Regions from separate parts of the Brevibacillus sp. WF146 genome, predicted to be linked through region 1. Evidence: riboswitches for the same ligand, from Rfam matches in the RefSeq annotation. Region 1 holds a riboswitch; each other region holds the start of a gene.
The links. A riboswitch is a leader RNA that binds a small molecule or an ion and turns the genes downstream of it on or off. The one in region 1 is predicted to bind lysine.

Region 1 (4,636 bases):
CAAGGTGGTCAAGGACAAGGCGCGTTATTTTGGTCCCTACGCCAACGCGGGGGCGGCATCCGAGGTAAAGAAGCTGCTGGACCGCCTCTACCCGCTGCGCAAGTGCAAAACGCTGCCGAAGCAGGTCTGTCTGTACTACCATCTGGGGCAGTGCCTGGCTCCCTGCGTCCATGAGGTACCCGCGGAAGAGAACCAGCGGCTGGTGGAAGAGATCTGCCGCTTTCTCGACGGCGGTCACGAGGAGGTGAAGCGGGAGCTGACGGAAAAGATGCTGCAGGCGGCGGAAAACATGGAGTTTGAGCGGGCCAAGGAGCTTCGCGACCAGATCCGCAGCATCGAAGCCGTGATGGAGAAGCAGAAGGTAACCTTTACCGACACGGTGGACCGTGACATCATCGGCTTTGCCGTCGACAAGGGCTGGATGTGCGTCCAGATTTTCTACATGCGGCAGGGAAAGATGATCGAGCGGGAGACGACGTCGTTTCCGTACTACGGCGACGAGGCGGAGGACTTTATGTCCTACGTCACCCAGTTTTACTACGACAAGCAGAACGCACTGCCCAAGGAAATTTTGCTGCCAGAGCAGAGCGAGCCGGAGCTGTTGGCGGAGTGGCTGGGCGTCAAGGTGTACGTGCCCAAGCGGGGCAAAAAGCGGGAACTGGTGCAGATGGCCTCCGAAAACGCGCGGATAGCCCTGCAGGAAAAGTTTGCGCTGATGTCCAAGGACGATGCGCGGACGATCCAGGCGGTGCACAATCTGGGGCACGTGCTCGGAATTGGCACGCCGCACCGCATCGAGGCGTTTGACAACTCCAACATTCAGGGCACGGAACCGGTGTCCGCGATGGTCGTCTTTACCGACGGCCGGCCGGACAAGAAAGAGTACCGCAAATTCAAGATCAAAAGCGTCGAGGGGCCGGACGACTACGGGGCGATGCGGGAAGTGATCCGCCGCCGCTACACCCGCCTACTGAAGGAAAACCAGCCGCTGCCCGACCTGATCGTCATCGACGGCGGCAAAGGGCAGATCAGCGCGGCGATGGACGTGCTGGAAAACGAGCTGGGGCTCTACATCCCCGTCTGCGGCCTGGCCAAGGACGAAAAGCACCGGACGGCCCAACTGCTCTACGGCGATCCGCCGGAACCGGTGGAGCTTCGCCGGGACAGCTACGAGTTTTACCTGCTGCAGCGGATCCAGGACGAGGTGCACCGCTTTGCCATCACGTTTCACCGGCAGGCGCGCAGCAGGACGATGCTCTCGTCCCGGCTGGACGAGATTCCCGGTGTCGGCGAAAAGCGGCGCAAGCTGTTGTTCCAGCATTTTGGCTCGCTGAAAAAGATGCGAGAAGCGACGGTGGAGGACTTCCGGCAGATCGGTATCGGCGACAAGCTGGCCCGCGAGATTATCCGCCATCTTCGGCAGATGGAAACGTAACGCCAAAAAGGTCGTTGAACCCGAGGCGGCTTCATGGTATAATCCCATACAAACAGCATAACAAGCCTCACTTCCCGTTTGGAGTGAGGTAGAGGCGCGAAAACCATGAGTACCTCCCTGAGATCGGGCATCTGTGACGGGTACGGGAAAGGGGAATTCGCCGAAGTACGGAGAAAGGCCCGCTTCCTCCGTGCTGGGCCTGCGTTGAACAAGCGCAGGACTGTCATCCGCGCAATCACCCGTTGCCGGATGGAGAGCTATCTCACGATGTCGGTTGAGGATGGAACAGGGTGTGTTCCGTCATGCTCAACTGTTCACGTGGTCAAGGGAAGGAGGAACCGGTATGTCGAACTGGCAGGCAGTGACAGGTGTATCCTCGTCGCTGCCTTTTTTGCAAGAGTGAGAAAAACGGCATGTTCCAACAGAAAATGGAACGAAGATGGCCTGACAGAGAAGAATCAAACGAGAAATCATGTTGAATAGGAAAAGGGAGAGAAGCCGCATGGGGTTGATCGTGCATAAATACGGAGGCACCTCCGTAGGTACCATCGAACGGATTATGAAAGTAGCGGACCGGATTATACAATATAAGGAAGCGGGACACGACATGGTCGTCGTCGTGTCGGCGATGGGCAAGTCCACGGACGTGCTGGTGGACATGGCCAAACAGATTTCCCCCTACCCGTCGGAGCGGGAGATGGACATGCTGCTGGCGACAGGCGAGCAGGTGTCGATTGCGCTTTTGGCGATGGCGCTGCACCAAAAAGGGTATGACGCCATTTCCCTGACGGGCTGGCAGGCGGGAGTGACGACCGAATCGATCCACGGCAAGGCGCGGATCACCCATATCGAGACGGAACGGATTCGGAAGGAGCTGGCGCGCGGCCGGGTCGTCATCGTGGCTGGATTCCAGGGAGTCAGCGAAGCGGGCGAGATCACCACGCTGGGCCGCGGCGGTTCGGACACGTCCGCGGTGGCACTGGCAGCCAGCCTCAACGCGGACAAATGCGAAATTTTCACAGACGTGGCCGGCGTATACACCGCCGACCCGCGTGTGGTTCCGACGGCGAGCAAGCTGGACAGCATTTCCTATGACGAAATGCTGGAACTGGCCAACCTGGGGGCGGGCGTGCTGCATCCGCGCTCGGTGGAGGCGGCCAAGACCCACAAGGTCCGGCTGGTCGTCCGCTCCAGCTTTACGACAGAAGAAGGCACGTACGTAGAGGAGGTTGCGCATATGGAAACAGGAAGAGTAGTAAGCGGCGTCGCCCACGACGAAGACGTCGCAAAGGTGACGGTTGTGGGAATGGCCGCGCGCGTGGGCACGCTGTCCCGTCTGTTCAACACGCTGGCGGATCACCAGGTGAACGTGGACATCATCATCCAAAGCTCGTACGACGCGGCCGTGACCAACATTTCCTTCACGGTGGCGGGGAGCGACCTGAAAAAGACGCTCGACACGCTGAACGCCCACCGGGATCAGCTCGGCTTTGAAAAAGTGGAGTACGAAGAGGGCCTGTCCAAGGTCTCGATTGTCGGAGCCGGCATGGTACACAATCCGGGCGTGGCCGCCGAGATGTTCCGCGTGCTGGCCGAGCAGGAGATCACGATCAAAATGGTCTCCACGTCCGACATCAAGGTCTCCTGCGTCATCCCGGCGGAACACACCGAGCGGGCCGTGCGCAGCCTGCACACCGCATACGGCCTCGACGTGGCGGAAACAGCGGTCGTGCACGGGGTGTAACCCGACTGACAAACCAATAGCGACGCCACATGCTGCCTCCCCCTTTTTTCGCCGCGGAAAAAGGGGGGGATTTTTTACGGGAGGATTTTTTACGGGGAAATCTTTTTGCGGCGGCGATACGTTGCCTCACCGTCCGAATCCTGTCCGTCCGGCCCGTACCCGTCCCGGCAAGACCTTACCAGCGGACCGTGATCAGGACACTGCTCGTCTCCTCCGCCTCCATCCGGGCTTCCGTCTCCTGCTCCTTCCAGCGGCCGACAGCGCCGGCGATGATGCCGCACTCCAGGGAGAGGGAACGGTTGATCCGGTCGGGCGACATGTAGCGATAGATGGTATGGGTCAGGCGATAACGAAGCTGCCGCTCCCCGTCTTCCAGCAGGTCCAGTTTGCCCAGCCCCAGGCGGATAAAGGGAAACACCAGGCCGTTGGCGGAGCGGATGGGAATCTGCCGCCCCATTTCCTTTCCCAGCCAGTGGAGAATGGGCGGTTCGCTTTCGCCCAGCAGCGTGCGGGTGAGGTGCTCCCGCAGCAAGTGATAGCCAAGATAGGGCATGTGGATGCGCTCGATATCGGCGATGACGCGGGAAGGCAGCAGGGCTCCCAGTTGATCCGGTTCTTTCATTTCGCGATCCTCCTTCCCGGCTGCAGGCCGCGCGATAGCTTGTCCGCTGTCGGACCCTCCTGCGGACGCCGGTCTTTTGCAGCCGATTGGTCAACCTGTTTGGTACCAGACTATGAGAGAGCGGCCGTGTCTATGACAGATTCATAGAAAAATCGGACCATTGATACGTGTAATCCAACAATGGAATTAGTCTATTCACTGTCTTGACGCTCCTAGAAGACAGGAGTACAATTGGTTGTGGTTCAACGTTTTGCCCAACTTTTTTCCGTTTTCCGACACAATTTGCCAAGCCGTGCGGCAGGGACGGCAGGCTGCTGCGGTTTATGTCTAACCGGCGGGGCAATGGGTTAGGATAGTGGGGAAAAGATTTACCAAAGAACGCTACTTACAATTGAAAGGGGGACCATTGTATGGCAAAAGGCCATAGCTTTCTGAACCACAAGCTGCATTCTCTTCTCGGTTTGTTCCCAATCGGGCTGTTCCTCTTGTTCCACTTGACAGCGAACTATCAGGCAACCCGGGGACCGGAAGCTTTCAACCAGGTAGTAGGAATGATCGAACACGTTCCATTCCTGCTCGCCGTGGAATTCATCTTCATCTACATTCCCATCCTGTTCCATGCCGTGTACGGGATCTACATTGCCTTCCAGGCGAAACACAATGTGGGCAACTTCGGACATTTCCGCAACCACATGTTCCTCTGGCAGCGCCTTACGGGAATCATCACACTCATCTTTATCGCTTGGCACGTGTACGAAACGCGCATTCAAAAAGCGCTGGGTGCCGAAGTGAACTTTGACATGATGACCAACATTCTCAGCGATCCGCTGATGGT
Region 2 (4,636 bases), 1.9 Mb from region 1:
CATCATCGGCTTGGCGCCGCCCGGTCCTTCTTCGGCCGGCTGGAACACGAAGAGCAGATCGTCATCGACGGGATGGTGAACAAAATGGGTCAGAATGCCCAGCCCGATCGCCATGTGCATGTCGTGGCCGCAGGCGTGCATGTACCCCTCGTGCGTGGAGCGGAACGGATAGGTCGTCTCCTCCCGAATCGGCAGACCGTCCATGTCCGCCCGCCAGGCAATCGTCCGCTTGGGATGAAGCCCGTTAACCCTGACGAGGATGCCGGTGCGCCAGGTCTTGATCTGCAGGCGCTCCTGCGGCAGCCGCTCCAGATAGTCCAGCAGATAGCGCTGCGTTTTGTACTCCGCAAAACCGGGTTCGGGAATTTGATGCAGGTCGCGGCGAATCCGTACAAACGGGGAATCGGTCATCCCTCTACACTTCCTTTCCGGTGCCGAGCGCCGTCAGTTGGCGGGCAAACACATCCACAAACCGGTCCACATCCGCCCGCGTCAAGGTGAGCGGAGGCAGCAGGCGGACGATCGTCTTTTGCGTCACGTCGACGAGGATGCCCTCGGCCAGCAGGTTTTGCTGCAGCCGGGCCGCTTCTTCGGGCGTCGCGTGCAGAGGAATGCCCACCATCATGCCTTTGCCGCGCAGCGCCTGAAGCTGCTCCGGCAGGCGCTGTCTCAGCTCTTCCAGACGTCCCCACAGGTAGCCGATCACGTCGCTCACATGGGCGCGGAAGGCCGGGTCGAGCAATTCGTCCAGCACCGCGTTGCCCAGCGCGGCGGAGAGCGGCGAGGGCGCAAAGGTCGTGCCGTGATCCCCCGGCTTAAACAGATTCATCAGCCGTTGGCCGGCGATCACCCCGCCGAGCGGCAGGCCCCCGCCCACTCCTTTGGCAAACAGGATCAAATCGGGCGTCACTCCGGCGTGCTGATACGCGAACAGACGGCCCGTACGGCCCATGCCGGTCTGGATTTCATCCATAGCAAACAGCACGCCCTCTTCCCGACAGATCGCCTCCGCTTCCCGCAGAAACGCTTCGGAGAGCGGCACCACGCCGCCGGAGCCGAGCACCGGCTCCATCAGGAGGGCCGCCGGCTTCTCGCTCCGGCAGACCGCGCGAAGCTGTTCCGCGTCTTCTGCATCCAGCTCGTAGACGGGAAAGTCGGGCTGGGGAAAATCCTGATAGACGTGGGGCTGCCGCGTCAGCCGCACCGCCCCCAGCGTGCGCCCATGAAAGCTGTTGCGCAGGACGGCGATCCCCGTCCGGCCGGCCCCCTCCGCTTTCGTCCATTTGTGGATCAGCTTGATCGCCGCTTCCGTCGCCTCCGCCCCGGAGTTGGAGAAAAAGACCTTGCCGGGGATGGTGTTGTCGATCAGCCGCTGCGCCAGCCGGATCGCCGGCGGGTTGAGAAAGACGTTGGAGATGTGCAGAAACCGCTCGCCCTGCTCCCGGAGCGCCTGGACAATCCGCGGATGGGAGTGGCCCAGCACGTTGACGGCCAGTCCGGTAAACAGGTCCAGATACGCCCGGCCGTCGGTGTCGTACAGGTAATTGCCCTCTCCTTTGGCGATTGCGATCGGCAGCCGTTTGTACGTCGAGACAATGTACTGTTCGTCGAGCGAACGCCAGTCCGTAGCCATCTTTTCACTCACGCTCCTACAGCTGCCGCAGCTCCTGCTTGATCTCCGTCTTGGAGCGTGTTTTTTCGTCGATCTGTTTGATGATGCGCGCCGGAGTGCCGGCCACGACCACGTTCGGCGGAACGTCCTCGATGACGACCGCGCCGGCGGCCACGACGGAACCTTTGCCGACGCGAACGCCTTCCAGAATCACCGCATTGGCGCCGACCACCACGTCGTCTTCAATCACGACAGGCTGCGCGGACGGCGGTTCGATTACGCCTGCGATCACCGCACCGGCGCCGATGTGGCAGTTTTTCCCGATGGTGCCGCGTCCGCCGACGACCACGTTCATGTCGATCATCGTGCCTTCGCCGATGACGGCGCCGATGTTGATCACCGCCCCCATCATGATCACGGCGTTGTTGCCGATGCTCACCTGGTCGCGGATGATCGCGCCCGGCTCGATGCGCGCCTGGATGCCTTTCGTGTCCAGAAGCGGGATGGCGGAGTTGCGGCGGTCGCTTTCCACCACGTAATCGGCGATTTTGTCCTTATGCTGTTGCAGCACCGGCTCGATTTCCTTCCATTCGCCGAAGACCACGCCCGTGCCGTTGCTGATAAACGTTTTGGCGTTTGCGCCGAAATCGATGCCGTCCAGGTCTCCTTTCAGGTATACCTTCACCGGCGTTTTCTTTTCGCTTTTTTGGATAAACGAGATAATTTCATGCGCATCCATCATGTTCACTGTGAATCTCCTCCATGACACTGTATGTGGAAATGTAGAAAAAGCAATGAGTGCAGACGCTATCCTCATTGCTTTTTGATCCCTGAAAGCAAACCGTAAATAGCGCTCCACGAAAGGCCGTGCCTTTCATGACAGGGCGACCGTTGTTCACGGGAACCCCAGCCCTCGCCGTCCGAGGGGTACGGCCAGAACTTCGGCGCCTTGGCCTTTCCGTCTTTCCACGCCCCCCGCGTTTGTATGGCAAGACGTACTCTTCCGCAGCGCACCTCTATTTGTTGATACGCTATTGAATTTCCTTTTACTCTATCAAAATCCTCCCCGGGTGGCAACCTCTGAATGGAAAGTCGCTGGCGTAGCGGAGGAGCGGTGCGCGTCCGCATCCATACGGTCCTGGCGCAATCTGCCGGGACCGTCTTTTCAGGCGGCCGCAAACGTGGTACACTGACGGTCCCCAGATTCCGTCCGGAGAAAAGGAGGACCGCTCCATGTCTTCGCTGGCACAAAGCGTGTACATCCGCCCCCTGACGGCGGAAGACGCGCCGGCCATGTTGGCGCTGCGCGTCCGCAATCAGGCGTTTTTTCAACCGTTTGAACCGATCCGCCCCGCGTCGTTTCTCACCCTGGAGGGACAGCGGGAGCAGTTGGCGGCTGCCGAGCGCGACTTCGCGGCGGGAACCGCCTACGCCTTTGGCGTTTTTCTGCGGGAGAACGACGAGCTGATCGGCCGCGTCAACCTTTCCAACGTCGTCCGGGGCGCCTGGCAAAACGCCACCATGGGCTATTATCTCGACCAGTCCCTTAGCGGCCGCGGCTGCATGACGCAGGCCGTCCGGCAGGCGCTGCGATTCGCGTTCGCGGAAGCCGGGCTGCACCGCGTACAGGCGGCGGTCATGCCTCGCAACGGGGCCTCCATCCGCGTGCTGGAAAAGACCGGTTTCCGCCGGGAAGGGCTGTCGCTTCGGTATCTGCAGATCAACGGCGTTTGGGAAGACCACCTGATCTTCGCGATCACGCGCGAGGAGTGGACTTAAATAGCCGAAATCACGCGGCCTGTCCTGTGCTGCTCAGGCAGCGGGGAAAGCCGGAGTGCGCGGGACATCCTGCCCGTCAGGCTCCGGCTTCCTCCTGCCGCAGCCGCTCCAGAATCCGCCGCTTGCGGTACAGCATCCGGCCCGTTTCCGCCACATCCTGCACGGTGGAGCGGTTCAGGTAAGCGCCAAACAGCATGCCCGCCACCGGCACCATCTGAAACAGCTTTTTCCAGCCGAAGTTTTCCGTGTACGTCACCACCACTTCCCGCCAGCCCTGCAGTTGGGCGATGACATCCCGCTGTCTTTCGGGCTCGTCAAAGCGGGAAAGCTCCTCCAGGATCGCCCGCTTGCCGACGATGTCGGAAGAGGCAAACTGCAGGCATTTGACGATGAACAGCCGCTCCCGCTTCTCCTCGGGGCGGTATCCGTAACAGAGCGCCATCTCCTGCAGCACCTTGAGCGAGGTGCCCAACAGCAGCGGGACGTCGATCGCCAGGGTGAACAGCCCGCCAAACCCCGTTGTCGCTCCCTGCACCGTGGCAAACGCGGCGCGGGATGCCACCATTTCCGCTGCCACCTTGTCCATGGTGACCAGCGGCAATCTCTTGACGTCCTCCTGCTTGGGCCGTCCCGTTCCCGGCTGGGCCTCCTGGAACCGCGCATACACCGACTCGTCGCTTACCAGATAGGTACCCCCCTGCTCCAGAAAGGCGGCCATTTCATCGACAGCCGTCCCCAGCTTCTCCCTGACGACGGCGGGCGTAACGCGGTCCAAAAGCACAAACGGCAGCCGACCCAGCTTTTCCCAGAACCACAGGTCCTTCTGATCCCGTTCCCACGCTTCCACTTCGTTCAACGCCCGCAAGAGCATCTCTCTGGTCTCCATGCTGACTCCACTCATCTCCTTTTGCCGCGCGTCTGCCTCTCGCCGCCTGGCTGTGCGGCCGTTTTACTTAGCCGGCAGCGGGTGCGCAGCATCGCTTTTGCAAAGGCCTCCAACTCCGCGAGAGACGCAAATCCCTCAAAGACCTCACATCGTTCTACGATCCCCAGCTTGAGATGTTTCACCGCGCCGTCCTCCAACCGGAACCCCAGCTTTTCCAATACGCTGCGCTCTTCGTCCGTCACGATTTTCTCTCTCCTTTCCGGCTATGGGGCGGTTTTCCGCTCCTGCCTGCTGGCGGCCTCTGTCTGGCGCAAGCGGGCGATGCCCTCGCGGCACACGCCGTATTCGTACCAGGAGCA
Region 3 (4,636 bases), 410 kb from region 1:
CCAGGTTGGACAGCGGCTCGTCCATCAGCAGGACGGCCGGCTCCATGATCAGCGCCCGGGCCAGCGCCACGCGCTGCTGCTGGCCGCCGGACAACTGTCCGGGCAGGCGGTCGGCGAGGTGGCCCAGTTCGACGAAATCAAGGGCGTCGCGCACCTTTTTTTCGGTGTCCTTGTCCACTTTCCCCAGCTTGCGGTTGAGCATGTGGGCCAGCACGGACAGCTTCGTGCCCAGGCCGCCCTGGTAAAAGCGGCGCACCTGCAGGCTGTAGGCGACGTTTTCAAACACGCTGAGATGGGGGAACAGCGCGTAGCTCTGAAACACCATGCCGCAGTTCCGCTGGTTGGCGGGCACATGGCTCACATCCCGCTCCCCGATGAAAATCTTTCCCGCGGTGGGGCTTTCAAAACCGGCCACACAGCGCATGGTCGTCGTTTTTCCGCAGCCGGAAGGGCCCAGAAGGGCGAAGAATTCGCCCTCGCGAATCTCCAGATTGACGTCTTCCAAAGCAGTGATTCCGTTGAATTGTTTATGCAAGTGTTCGATTCGAACCGACCCCATCCAAGAGCCTCCTTACTGGAATTTTTGCCGCCACTCGCTGCGCACCCGGTCGTAGTTGTTCACGACCCAGTCGACGTCCAGCTCCTGCGCGTGCGGGATGACTTTTTCCAGGGTAAGCGGCGTTTTCGACTCCACTTCTTTGGAGATCGGGATGTGGTACCAGTTGGCCAGCGTCTGCTGCCCTTCCTTGGACAGCAGGTAGTCAATCAGCGCCTTGCCGCCGTCGGGGTTCGGGCCGTCCTTCACCAGCGACACCGGGTTGACGATGACCGGCGTCTTGTCCGGCACGATGAAATCGATTTTCTCCCCCTTGGCCTTCATCTCGTACGCCATGAAGTCAAAGGCGATCGCAATGTGTGCCTCCCCTTTGGCGACCGCTTTGGAAGGAGCGGAGCCGGAGTCGGGCATGGCGCTCATCTGTTCCACCAGCTTTTTGAAGTAATCCCAGCCCTGCTCTTCGCCGCGGGCCATCAGTTGGCTCAGCACAGTGAGGGTCGCGGTGCCGGACGCGGCCGGGTTGGGCATCTGGATTTTGCCTTTCCATTTGGGATCGAGCAGGTCATCCCAGGTTTTCGGCGCCTCTTCCGGCTTCACCAGGTCGCTGTTGTAGGCGAACCCGAGCACGAACACCTCCGCGCCGATCCACTTCCAGTCCTTGTCGCGGAGTTTGATGCCGTCCCGCACTTCCGGCCAATCCTTGATCGCTTCCGGCGTATACGATGTGATGATGTCCTTGTCCTTGGCCGCCTCGAACGGCAGGAATCCGCCGCCGCCGTACCAGACGTCGCCCTGCGGGTTATCTTTTTCCGCGATCATGCGGTTGACCAGCACGTTGGTCCCGGCGTACTGCACGTTGATGGAGGACCCTTTGTAAGCCTTTTCAAAATTGAGCCCGATCTCTTTGGTCATATCCGGCGTCTCCGGCGAATAGAGCGCGATTGGTCCCAGTTCCTTCGCTCCCGCCGATCCGTTCCCTGCCGGTGTGCCGCCGGGCGAAGCCTCTTCGCCGGAGGAGCACCCCGCCAGGGCGACAGTGGAGAGCAGAACGGCCGTGGCTGCGACGTTCATCCATTTTTTCAACATGCGTCAGACCCCTCTTTCTATTTATTGTTGATCGAATAGTCAAACAGTTTGGCAGGAGAAAAAGAAAAACCCTCACGTAGATAAACACATCCCCTTGGGAGTGTGTTTACGGGTAAGGGTTTTCTCCGTTTCTCCGCCTAACCGTATGGGAAAATATGCTATCCGATCAACGTTTCTTCAAGTATAACCAGATCCATTTCTTTCTGTCAATGAAAACGCTCAAATTTTTCAGACAAGTCGGACTGCTGGAGTCTCCGGTCACGGTCACGAGACGCACGGGCATCTTACAAATTTTGCCCTTGATTTTGCCCCGTTTTTCTATATACTTGAACCATAACATAACTGCATAGATTATCCTCATCAAATACGATGAGGATAGAGGTCGCGGCTTTTATATGATTCTGGCACGAGATCCAGAGAAGATCGATGACTCCAGAGGAGGGAAAAGCCGCCGAAGTCCGCTGTGCATTCTCTGGGCACACGGGCTGGGGCTGTACCCGAAAGGGGCAGAACTGTCACGTTTGCGAGCCGGGCAAACGTGGTGTGCTATCTTCAACGAAGGCTTGGTGGGGATGTAACAATACCGCCCTGTTCGTTGTGGCGGTATTTTTTATGTCCGACCTTCCTTCCGACTATTTCATCAGAAAGGTCGTGCATGCACGCATGGAATCCAATCAACTGCAGCGGGGCCTCAAGGCCCGACACCTGACCATGATCGCCATCGGCGGCTCCATCGGCACGGGGCTGTTTTTGGCGAGCGGCGGCTCCATCCACTCCGCCGGTCCGGGCGGCGCGCTGGCCGCCTACGCGGCCATCAGCCTGATGGTCTACTTCCTGATGACCAGCTTGGGCGAGATGGCGGCTTTTCTTCCCGTCTCCGGTTCGTTTTCCACGTACGCGACGAAGTTCGTCGATCCGTCCCTCGGTTTTGCGCTGGGGTGGAACTACTGGTACAACTGGGCCATCACCATCGCCGTCGAGCTGTCGGCCGGGGCCTTGATCATGAAGTACTGGTTCCCCGACACGCCGTCCATCCTGTGGAGCGCCCTGTTCCTCGCTCTCATGTTTGGTCTTAATTATTTGTCCGTAAAAGGATACGGAGAATCGGAATACTGGTTTTCCCTGATCAAGGTGGCGACCGTCATCCTCTTCATCATCATCGGCCTGTTGATGATCCTCGGCATCATGGGCGGCGAAGCGGTCGGCTTCCGCAACTTTACCGTCGGCGAAGCGCCGTTCAACGGCGGCTTCATGGCGATGCTCGGCGTCTTCATGATCGCCGGCTTCTCCTTCCAGGGGACGGAACTGGTCGGGATTGCCGCGGGAGAAAGCGAAAATCCCGCCAAAAACGTGCCGAAAGCGATCAAGCAGGTGTTTTGGCGCATCCTGCTGTTCTACATTCTGGCGATCATCGTGATCGGGCTCTTGATCCCGTACGACAACCCCAACCTGGTCAACGGCGACATCGAGAACATCGCGATCAGCCCGTTTACGCTGGTGTTTCAAAAGGCCGGTCTCGCCTTCGCCGCGTCGGTGATGAACGCCGTCATCCTGACCTCCGTCCTGTCGGCGGGCAACTCCGGCATGTACGCCTCCACCCGCATGCTGTGGATGCTGGCCAAAGAAGGCAAGGCGCCCAAGCTGTTCAGCAAGGTAAACAAGCGGGGCGTTCCGGTCAATGCGCTGCTGCTGACCGCCAGCATCGGGATGCTCGCGTTTCTCGCCTCCCTGTTTGGCGACGGCGCCGTCTACATGTGGCTGCTCAACGCCTCCGGGATGTCCGGGTTTATCGCCTGGCTGGGCATCGCGATCAGCCACTACCGCTTCCGCAAGGCGTACGCAGCCCAAGGCCGCGACCTGAACCAACTGCCATACCGGGCGAAGTGGTTCCCGTTCGGCCCGATCTTCGCATTTGTCGTCTGCTGCTTCGTCATCCTCGGCCAAAACTACACCGCCTTCACCGGGGAGACGATCGACTGGAACGGCATTCTCGTGTCGTACATCGGCCTGCCGCTGTTTCTGATCGTCTGGCTCGGCTACAAGGCCGTGAAAAAGACGAAAGTGGTGCCGCTGCGGGAAGTGGATTTCTCCACTGACGAGACAACTGTATCCAACTAATACGTGAGGCAAAGGCCGGGGATTCCCCGGCCTTTCCTTTTTCACGACAATCTCTGCACAAAGCGCCCCATCCGCTCCAGCGCCTTTCGGAGCTGATCCAGGGAGGTGGCGTAGGAGCAGCGGATGTGCCCTCTGCCGCTGTCGCCAAACACGTCGCCCGGCACCACGGCCACCTTTTCCTCCATCAGCAGCCGCTCGGCAAACTCGCTGGCGTCCAGCCCGGTGGACGCCAGCGAGGGAAACGCGTAAAACGCCCCTTCCGGCTCGTGGCAGGCCAGGCCGATCTCCTGGAATCCCTGCACGACGAAATTGCGCCGCTGCCGGTAGCTTTCCACCATCTGCTCCATGTCCGCCTGACCATGCCGCAGCGCCTCCAGGGCGGCCATCTGCGCCATCACCGGCGCGCAGAGCATGGTGTACTGGTGAATTTTCAGCATGCCGCCGAGCAGGTCCGCCGGCGCGCAGACGTAGCCGAGGCGCCAGCCCGTCATCGCGAACGCTTTGGAAAAACCGGAGATCAGGATCGTCCGGTCCTTCATCCCGGGCAGGGCGGCGATGCTCTCATGCCTGCGGCCATAGCTCAGCTCCGCGTAAATCTCGTCGGAGATGACCAGCAGATCGTGCTTTACGAGTATCGGCAGCAGCCGCTTCCACTCCTCCGCCGACATCGTGCTGCCGGTCGGATTGTTCGGGTAGCAGAAGATGATCGCCTTGGTGCGCGGCGTGATGTGCGCCTCCAGCTCCTCCGGCGTCAGCTTGAACGACTGCTCCGCGCGCGTGTGCAAAAACACCGGCACCCCGCCGGCCAGACGGATGACCGGTTCGTAGGAGACGTAGCAGGGCTCGACGACCAATACCTCGTCGCCGGGATCGACG

Region 2: linked by a shared signal. The riboswitch ahead of dapD (2,3,4,5-tetrahydropyridine-2,6-dicarboxylate N-acetyltransferase) and the one ahead of A6764_RS17180 (aspartate kinase) in region 1 are both predicted to bind lysine.
Region 3: linked by a shared signal. The riboswitch ahead of A6764_RS19120 (amino acid permease) and the one ahead of A6764_RS17180 (aspartate kinase) in region 1 are both predicted to bind lysine.

The regions. Positions count from the first base shown of each region.
Region 1 is NZ_CP109943.1:3,460,904-3,465,539, reverse strand. It holds gene uvrC (excinuclease ABC subunit UvrC) at 1-1,435, shown strand, start outside; lysine riboswitch at 1,517-1,703, shown strand; gene A6764_RS17180 (aspartate kinase) at 1,938-3,179, shown strand; gene A6764_RS17175 (DUF2507 domain-containing protein) at 3,355-3,801, opposite strand; gene A6764_RS17170 (succinate dehydrogenase cytochrome b558 subunit) at 4,212-4,636, shown strand, end outside.
Region 2 is NZ_CP109943.1:1,596,081-1,600,716, reverse strand. It holds gene A6764_RS07865 (N-acetyldiaminopimelate deacetylase) at 1-411, opposite strand, end outside; gene A6764_RS07860 (aspartate aminotransferase family protein) at 416-1,633, opposite strand; gene dapD (2,3,4,5-tetrahydropyridine-2,6-dicarboxylate N-acetyltransferase) at 1,650-2,360, opposite strand; lysine riboswitch at 2,453-2,639, opposite strand; gene A6764_RS07850 (GNAT family N-acetyltransferase) at 2,846-3,391, shown strand; gene A6764_RS07845 (EcsC family protein) at 3,468-4,277, opposite strand; gene A6764_RS07840 (hypothetical protein) at 4,289-4,519, opposite strand; gene A6764_RS07835 (DUF1284 domain-containing protein) at 4,541-4,636, opposite strand, start outside.
Region 3 is NZ_CP109943.1:3,866,123-3,870,758, forward strand. It holds gene A6764_RS19110 (ABC transporter ATP-binding protein) at 1-559, opposite strand, end outside; gene A6764_RS19115 (extracellular solute-binding protein) at 572-1,642, opposite strand; lysine riboswitch at 2,011-2,199, shown strand; gene A6764_RS19120 (amino acid permease) at 2,306-3,760, shown strand; gene A6764_RS19125 (aminotransferase) at 3,802-4,636, opposite strand, start outside.